Regions from separate parts of the Anaeromusa sp. genome, predicted to be linked through region 2. Evidence: riboswitches for the same ligand, from Rfam matches in the RefSeq annotation. Region 2 holds a riboswitch; the other holds the start of a gene.
What was found. Region 2 has a riboswitch for thiamine pyrophosphate ahead of thiC (phosphomethylpyrimidine synthase ThiC). Riboswitches for the same ligand answer to the same signal wherever they lie in the genome.
Positions count from the first base shown of each region.

Region 1 (3,988 bases), on a different contig from region 2:
ACATATCCATAAGACTCACGACGTCATTGACTTCATCAAAAACGTCTCCCAACAAACCAATCTCCTGGGCCTCAACGCCGCCATCGAAGCGGCCCGCGCCGGTGAACAAGGAAAAGGATTTGCCGTCGTAGCCAGCGAGGTGCGCAAGCTGGCCGACAACAGCGTTGAAGCCACGAAAAAGATCACCGACATTCTCACCAAAGTGGAAAGCTCTATGCAAGTGGTCGTTTCCGGGATTGAAAACACTTCTAAGCTCGCAGAAAAACATATGTGCCATGAAAAAACCAGCGTTTCGTAAAACGCTGGTTTTTTCATTTAAACGATCTTGGTTGTCCAATCTTCCACATTCCAGATGTGGGTTACCCAGTCTTCATAAAACTCCGGTTCATGGGACACCAAGAGAACAGTTCCTTTAAATTCCTGCAGCGCCCGCTTGAGCTCGGCTTTGGCTTCCACGTCCAAATGGTTAGTCGGCTCGTCGAGCACCAGCCAGTTGATTTCTTTAAGCATCAGCTTGCATAGGCGTACTTTGGCGCTTTCCCCGCCGCTGAGCACCATGATCTGGCTGGTAATATGCTCATTCGTCAGGCCGCAGCGCGCCAAGGCCGCCCGCACTTCATAATTGGTCATGCCGGGATATTCCTGCCAGACCTCTTCAATAGCCGTATTGGTATTGTGGCGAGTGGATTCCTGCTCAAAATAACCAGTAAACAGGTATTCTCCTTGAACGACCTCGCCGGCAAAGGGTTTGATTTCTCCCAACAGCGTCTTAAGAAGTGTAGATTTTCCCAGGCCGTTGACGCCCCGGATCGCTACCTTCTGGCCTCGTTCAAGCAAGATATCCACGGGGCGGGTCAGCGCCTCATCATAGCCCAGCACCAGACCTTTCGCCTCGACAATGGTTCGGCTTGGCGTACGGGCTTCGCGGAAAGAAAAGGAAGCAGTCATCTTTTCCCTGGGTTTTTCTAAAATCTCCATCTTATCCAGGCGCTTCTTGCGGCTGTTAGCCATGCCGCGCGTAGCTACGCGGGCTTTGTTGCGGGCAATGAAATCCTCCATGCGTTCTACTTCCTGCTGCTGCCGTTCATAGGCCCGGATCTCCTGGTTCTTCCGCACCGCATAGGCCGCCTGGAATTGATCATAGTCACCGCTGTAGCGAGTCAACACGGTATTTTCTACGTGATAAATGACATTGACCACTTCATTCAAGAAAGGAATGTCATGAGAAACAAGAATAAAGCTATTTTCATATGCCTTCAAGTAGCCCTTAAGCCATTCAATATGCTCAAAGTCCAAGTAATTGGTAGGCTCATCAAGAATCAAAATAGTGGGATTTTGCAAAAGCAGCTTGGTCAGCAGAACTTTGGTCCGCTGGCCGCCGCTCAGATCCGCCACATCTCGATCCAGACCGATTTCACCTAAACCCAGGCCGTTCGCCACTTCCTCAATTTTAGCGTCCAGAATATAAAAGCCGCTATGTTCCAGAGCGTCTTGAATCTCACCCACAGAGGCCATCATTTCGTCCATTTCTTCTGGAGAAGCCTCGCCCATTTTCTCATACAAAGCCAACATTTCCGCTTCCATATCGAACATCGCCTGAAAGGCTTCCCGCAGCACTTCCCGAATGCTCTTGCCCCGGCTAAGAACCGTATGCTGATCCAAGTACCCCACCGTTACCCGACTAGACCAGGCCACTTTGCCTTCATCCGGCGTCAGTTGGCCGGTAATAATATTCAAAAAGGTAGACTTTCCCTCGCCATTGGCGCCAACCAAGCCTACATGCTCTCCCTTAAGCAGACGAAAGGATACGTCCTGCAAAATCTGACGAGCCCCAAAGCCTTGGGACACGTTTTCAACGGTCAATACGCTCATGTTTTTCTCCTTGAAAAATTCATACTCATTCACTCACAGATAGCTTATATTTTAACGTGTCGAAGCCCTGGCTGTCAAAGGAAAAGTGCTTTTCGCCACTCGTTCTCTTGCCAGGCTGCAGGCATCGTGCTATGATAAAATTTAGAATCATATAGCAAGCTAGGGGGGCCAGAAGCGGCTGGCTGAGATACGGATCCTCATTCCGTGACCCTTTGACCTGATCTGGATTATACCAGCGTAGGAAAAGCTCCCATGCATGCCATGCAAGCGCATTCTCCGCAGAATGCGCTTTTGTTTTTCCCTCACCTTGTTCATTTGCTTGCTTTGCAAAAAAGAAAGAAGGTATCTTCATGCAAACACCGTTAAAAACCATTCGTTTTCCTCATTTTTTCTTCCTCTGGTTCGGCGCCGCCGTTTCCATGGCGGAAATACTGGCCGGAGGCCTCTTAGCTCCCCTAGGATTTGAAGACGGCTTACTGGCTATTTTAGGCGGCCACGCTCTAGGAACAATGCTGCTGGTTCTCTGCGGGCTGATCGGCTTTCGCGAAGGACTTTCCGCTATTGAATCCACACGCATTTCTTTTGGCGTCTACGGGGCCAAACTGTTTTCTCTCTTCAATATTTTGCAGCTGGTTGGCTGGACCTCAATTATGATCCTGGCCGCCGCCCGCTCGTTGAACGAAACCAGCCGCCACCTTTGGCAAATCGATCAATATGGCCTTTGGTGCCTTCTTGTGGGCGCGCTGGTGCTGCTTTGGATTGTCTTGGGCCGCGAAACCGGCTGGAAAAAAGCTAATATGGCTGCCGCTTTGCTTTTATTTGCTTTGACCATCGTCATGAGCAGCGTTGTCTTTGCCGACACTACGGTTCTGAGCAAACCCGCCGCAGGAGGCATGCCCTTTGGCGCTGGCTTTGAGCTCAGCGTGGTTATGCCCCTTTCCTGGCTGCCTCTTATCGCCGACTACACCCGTTTCGCCCGTTCCGGTCAAGGAGCCGCCTGGGGCAGCGGCCTGGGGTATTTTCTCGGCAGCTGCTGGATGTACATTATCGGCCTTAGCGTAGCTCTTGTCGCAGGTCAAGCTGACCCCGCAGGCATGCTGCTGGCGGCCAATCTGGGGCTTTCCGTTTTAGCCATCGTTCTTTTAGCCACCATTACCACCACCTTTATGGACGCCTACTCCGCCGGCGTCAGCGTACATACGCTGCTGCCGGGGTTTAATGAAAAGCACGCGGCTTTAGCAGTAACCGTCGCCGGTACCTTGCTGGCTCTCGGCGTCGACATGGAACAATACGAAGGGTTTCTGCTCCTAATCGGTTCGGTCTTCGCACCGCTCTTCGCAATCCTGCTCAGCGACTATTTTCTCTTAGGCAACCGCCAGCTGCGTCCCGGCCTCATGGTCAACTGGCTGGCACTAGTCATTTGGGCTTTGGGCGTCGCGCTTTACTATCAGCTGCTCAAGCTTGATCTTATGGTCGGCGCTACTGTGCCGGTCATGTTTGCCACTGCGTTTACTTATATCCTCGTAGGGAGGTTTGCGGCCAAATGGAGCTTGCAGAAAGACTCGCTGAAAACATCTGCTTAATTCAAAAACAACGCCCCTTGGTACATCAAATTACCAACCAAGTAACCATGCAGGATTGCGCCAACATCACCTTAGCCATCGGCGCTTCCCCTGTTATGGCTAACGCTCCGGAAGAAGCCGCGGAAATCACGGTTCACGCTAAAGCGCTAGTGCTTAACCTGGGAACTTTGCAGCCCCGCAGCGCTGAAGCCATGCTTATGGCAGGAAAAGTAGCCAAAGCCCAAGGCGTCCCCATCGTGCTGGACCCAGTGGGCGTCGGCGCTACCCGCCTGCGGCAGCAGACTGCCGCCAGGTTGCTCCTTGAATGTCCCCCTGATATTATCCGGGGCAACTTAGCGGAAATCGCGGCTCTAGCAGGACAGACGATCGCCAGTCCCGGCGTTGATGCGTTAAAAGAGGCGGCCCAAGCCGCAGAAACTGCTTACTTTCTGGCTAAAAAGCTGCACTGCGTCGTGGCGGTTTCGGGTGAAACCGATTGGATTGCCTCTCCAGACCAGCAAACAGCCTGCCTGCATAATGGCGTATCCATGCTG
Region 1 is NZ_JAQUZF010000033.1:2,632-6,619, reverse strand. Features, by position in the region: gene PHF27_RS06415 (methyl-accepting chemotaxis protein) at 1-298, shown strand, start outside; gene PHF27_RS06410 (ABC-F family ATP-binding cassette domain-containing protein) at 316-1,872, opposite strand; TPP riboswitch at 2,024-2,134, shown strand; gene cytX (putative hydroxymethylpyrimidine transporter CytX) at 2,223-3,455, shown strand; gene thiM (hydroxyethylthiazole kinase) at 3,416-3,988, shown strand, end outside.
Region 1: linked by a shared signal. The riboswitch ahead of cytX (putative hydroxymethylpyrimidine transporter CytX) and the one ahead of thiC (phosphomethylpyrimidine synthase ThiC) in region 2 are both predicted to bind thiamine pyrophosphate.

Region 2 (3,988 bases):
GGCGTGGTGCAGGCGGGAGATTACAAGGTGTTCACCTTGCCGGCGGACGATAAGGCTGGACGCCCTTTCCGCGTTGTGCTGGACATCCAGTTGTCATCGGCGCCTTTGACTAAGTTGAAATTTTCTGCTGGCTTGAAAGGAAAAGTGGTCGCTATTGACCCGGGGCATGGCGGTAGCGATTCAGGCGCTCTTGGGCCGAGCGGCCTTAAAGAGAAGGATGTTACCTTGGCAGTGGCCATGCGCACGAAAGCTCTTTTGGAAAAGTCAGGCGCTCGTGTGATTATGACTCGCATGACGGACAAGGATGTCTTTGGACCTAATGCGAGCAATGTAGAAGAGCTGAGTGCGAGGACGGCAGTGGCGAACAACGCTAAAGCGGATGCGTTTGTCAGTATTCATAACGACTCTTTTAGCAGCGCCACGGCTAGCGGTACTAGCAGCTTCTACTATGAGAAGACGAAATACGACGGCATGCTGGCGGATTGTTTGCAGGAGCAGCTGCTTAATGCCGGCGGGCGCAATGACCGAGGGGCCAATACAGCTAATTTTTATGTAATCAAAAGGACGGTTATGCCGGCTGCCTTAGTGGAATTAGCCTTTATTTCCAATTCGGAAGAAGAACGTTTATTGGCCTCGCCGACGTTTCAACAAAAAATGGCTAACGCCATTGTGATGGGCTTGGATAGCTTTTTCCGCAAGGCCGCAGCGTCAGGGGGTGTCCAATGATGCGGGATATAACCATAGCTTGCTTTTTAATGGCGGCGCTCTTTTTAGGCGGCTGCGCAAGCGACATGAAACCATCAGCGGCGCAGACGCCGGCAACAACGCCTGGAGCGGCGGCAACGCCTCCGGCAGCCGTGCTTGTGCCGCCGGGGGATACGTCGCAGCCGGAGCCGGGTACAATGCGCATAAAGGTATACAGAGGGTCTAACGATGCCAAATGGCTGCTGCCGGAAGTTTTTCAAGTGAAGAAAAATGATCACCCGGCCCGAACCGCCATGGAACTGCTGGCGGCTCCGCCTCATGGAAACGGTATGGTGGGTTTGTTGCCCAAGGAAGCAAAAATCAAGGGGCTGTGGGTTAAGGACGAAATTGCTTACGTGGATTTTAGCGAGGCGATTGCCCAGAGCGCTGGCTCTACGAGCGAACGTCTTTTAGTGGCGGCTATTGTGAACACGTTGACGGAATTTCCCGAAGTGCAAAGCGTGCAGTTTTTAGTGGAAGGCAAGCGCCGCGCTACATTGCAGGGGCATGTGGACATTAGCGAACCCCTGAGTCGCTCGGAAAAAATAATTAAACGCTAGCTCGTCCTTCGCAAGCCGCCGATTGCTTCGGCGGCTTTGTTATGCTACAATAACTAGTAAATAATTGCATAGTAGCCACTAGGGGAGCGAAAGCTGAGAAACTGCTGCGGCGGTTGACCCTTGGAACCTGATTCTGGGTAATGCCAGCGTAGGGAAGTGGGACAAAATCGTAAAGATTTTGCAACCCTCTCTTTGCGGAGAGGGTCCCTTGTATTATCGCCACTCTCTCTTAGCGGCTGCATGCCGTCCGGCGCAAGCTGGAACGAGAAGGAGGAAAAAACATGGCAACACAAATGCAGTTGGCAAGACAAGGCAAGATTACCGAGGTTATGGCCGCAGTAGCTAAAGCGGAGGGGATGGCGCCAGAGGCGTTGCGAGAAAAAGTGGCGGCAGGTACGGTGGCGATATGCGCCAATGTCAATCATACGTCCTTGCGTCCGTTTGGTTTTGGCGAGGGCCTTTCGACCAAAGTAAATGCTAACATCGGCACGTCCAGTGCCTTCCCGGACTTAGAGCCGGAGCTGGCTAAGCTGGATGCAGCTATTGCTGCAGGGGCCCATGCGGTAATGGATTTGTCTACTGGCGATAATATTGACGCGTCCCGGCGAGCGATTATTGAACGCTCGACCGTTGCTGTTGGTACAGTACCTATCTATCAAGCTACGGTGGAAGCTATTAAAAGCAAGGGTTCCATTATGGAGATGACTGCAGACGACATGCTGCATGTCATTGAGAAACAGGCGGCGGACGGCGCTGATTTTATGACGCTTCACTGCGGCATTACGATGGAAAGCATCGGCAGGCTGCGCCGGGAAGGTCGCGTGATGGACATTGTCAGCCGCGGCGGTTCGTTCTTGACTGGCTGGATGCTCCATAATAATAAGGAAAATCCCTTGTATGAGCGTTATGATGATTTGCTGGACATCTGTCTGCGTCATGATGCGACCATCAGCTTAGGCGACGGGTTGCGTCCCGGCTGTTTGGCGGATGCCACTGACCGGGGTCAATTGCAGGAATTGCTGATTTTGGGCGAGCTAGTTGACCGCGCCTGGGCCAAAGGCGTGCAGGTGCTTGTGGAAGGACCCGGTCATGTGCCTTATGACCAGATTGAGGCCAATGTGAAGCTGCAGAAGCGCCTTTGCAAAGGCGCTCCGTTCTATGTGCTGGGGCCGTTGGTTACCGATGTGGCCCCAGGTTATGATCATATTACGGCCGCCATTGGCGGTACGCTGGCTGCGGCTGCAGGAGCTGACTTCTTGTGCTATGTGACGCCGGCGGAACATTTAGCGCTGCCGACCATTGACGATGTACGTGAAGGCGTAATGGCTTCGCGGATTGCCGCTCATGCTGCGGATATTGTGAAAGGCGTGCCTGGTGCGAAAGAGTGGGACTTGTCGATGGCGAAAGCCCGTAAAGCCTTGGATTGGGAAGGCCAGATTTCTTTGGCTTTGGATCCGGAAAAAGCGCGCCGCTATCGGCAGGAGCGAAATGCCGGCAACGCGGAAGCTTGTTCCATGTGCGGCGATTATTGCGCCATGAAGATTGTCAGCGAGCATCTGGGAAAATCGGGCGGTTCTTGCTAAAAGGACGCTTATAGATTCTCTGATCCTGGCATCTGTTTATAGAAGTACCGCAATGAAGCGGGGGACTCTTTCTTTAGAAAGGGGCCCTCGGCTTTCTTTTTTCAGCAGGGAATTGCTTGTTGGTCAAGAATAAACAAAACAGATGCTATCTTTTTAGGATGGGAGCTATAAGACTATGAAAATATGCGAAGTAGGCGAATTTGGCCTGATTCGTTTACTCCAGGAGGAAACTCAGACTCCTGGGGTGATTGTCGGTATTGGCGATGACGCCGCTGTAGTGCAGCCGACCCCAGATCATGTGACGCTGTTAACAACCGATATGCTGGTGGAAGGCGTGCATTTTATTTTGACCACTACCGATGCTTGGAGCCTTGGTTGGAAGGCTATGGCGGCCAATCTCAGCGATATTGCCGCCATGGGAGGCAATCCGCGCCATGCGTTGATTTCTTTGGCGCTGCCTCAGGACTGCCAGGTGGAATTTGTGCAACACCTTTATCAAGGCATGCGGGCGCTGGCTAAAGAATATAACGTGGGCATTATTGGCGGGGATACTGTTTCCTCCTTGCAAGGATTGGTCTTAAATGTGGTTGTTACCGGCGAGGCGCTGCCTCAGAAGGTATGTTACCGCAGCGGCGCTCAGTGCGGCGATGTAGTGGCCTTGACCGGTACGGTGGGCGATTCTGCCGCAGGGCTGTGGCTGCTGGGGCAAAAGGAAGCCCAAGAAGAGCCTTGGGCCAAGCCTTTGCAAGAGCGGCATTTACGTCCTAGACCGCAAGTTGCCTGGGGCAAGATACTAGGCGAAGCCGGCATAAACAGCCTCAATGACATTAGCGACGGCTTGGCCAGTGAGGCCAATGAAATCGCCGAAGCCAGCGGGGTGTCTATAGAACTGCGGGCGGCTGACGTTCCGCTTTCGCCAGAGGTGCTGCAGGCTGCGGGGCGGGCTCGGATCAATCCTTTGGAATGGGCTCTTTACGGCGGCGAGGATTACCAGCTTCTTAGCACGATGTCGCCGGATACGCTGGCGCAGCTGCAACGTGAGATGCCGCAGCTGCCTTTGGCGGTGATCGGCACAGTCAGCCGGGGACAGGGAGTCTATTT
Region 2 is NZ_JAQUZF010000013.1:23,150-27,137, reverse strand. Features, by position in the region: gene PHF27_RS03470 (N-acetylmuramoyl-L-alanine amidase) at 1-726, shown strand, start outside; gene PHF27_RS03465 (GerMN domain-containing protein) at 723-1,304, shown strand; TPP riboswitch at 1,375-1,476, shown strand; gene thiC (phosphomethylpyrimidine synthase ThiC) at 1,586-2,887, shown strand; gene thiL (thiamine-phosphate kinase) at 3,063-3,988, shown strand, end outside.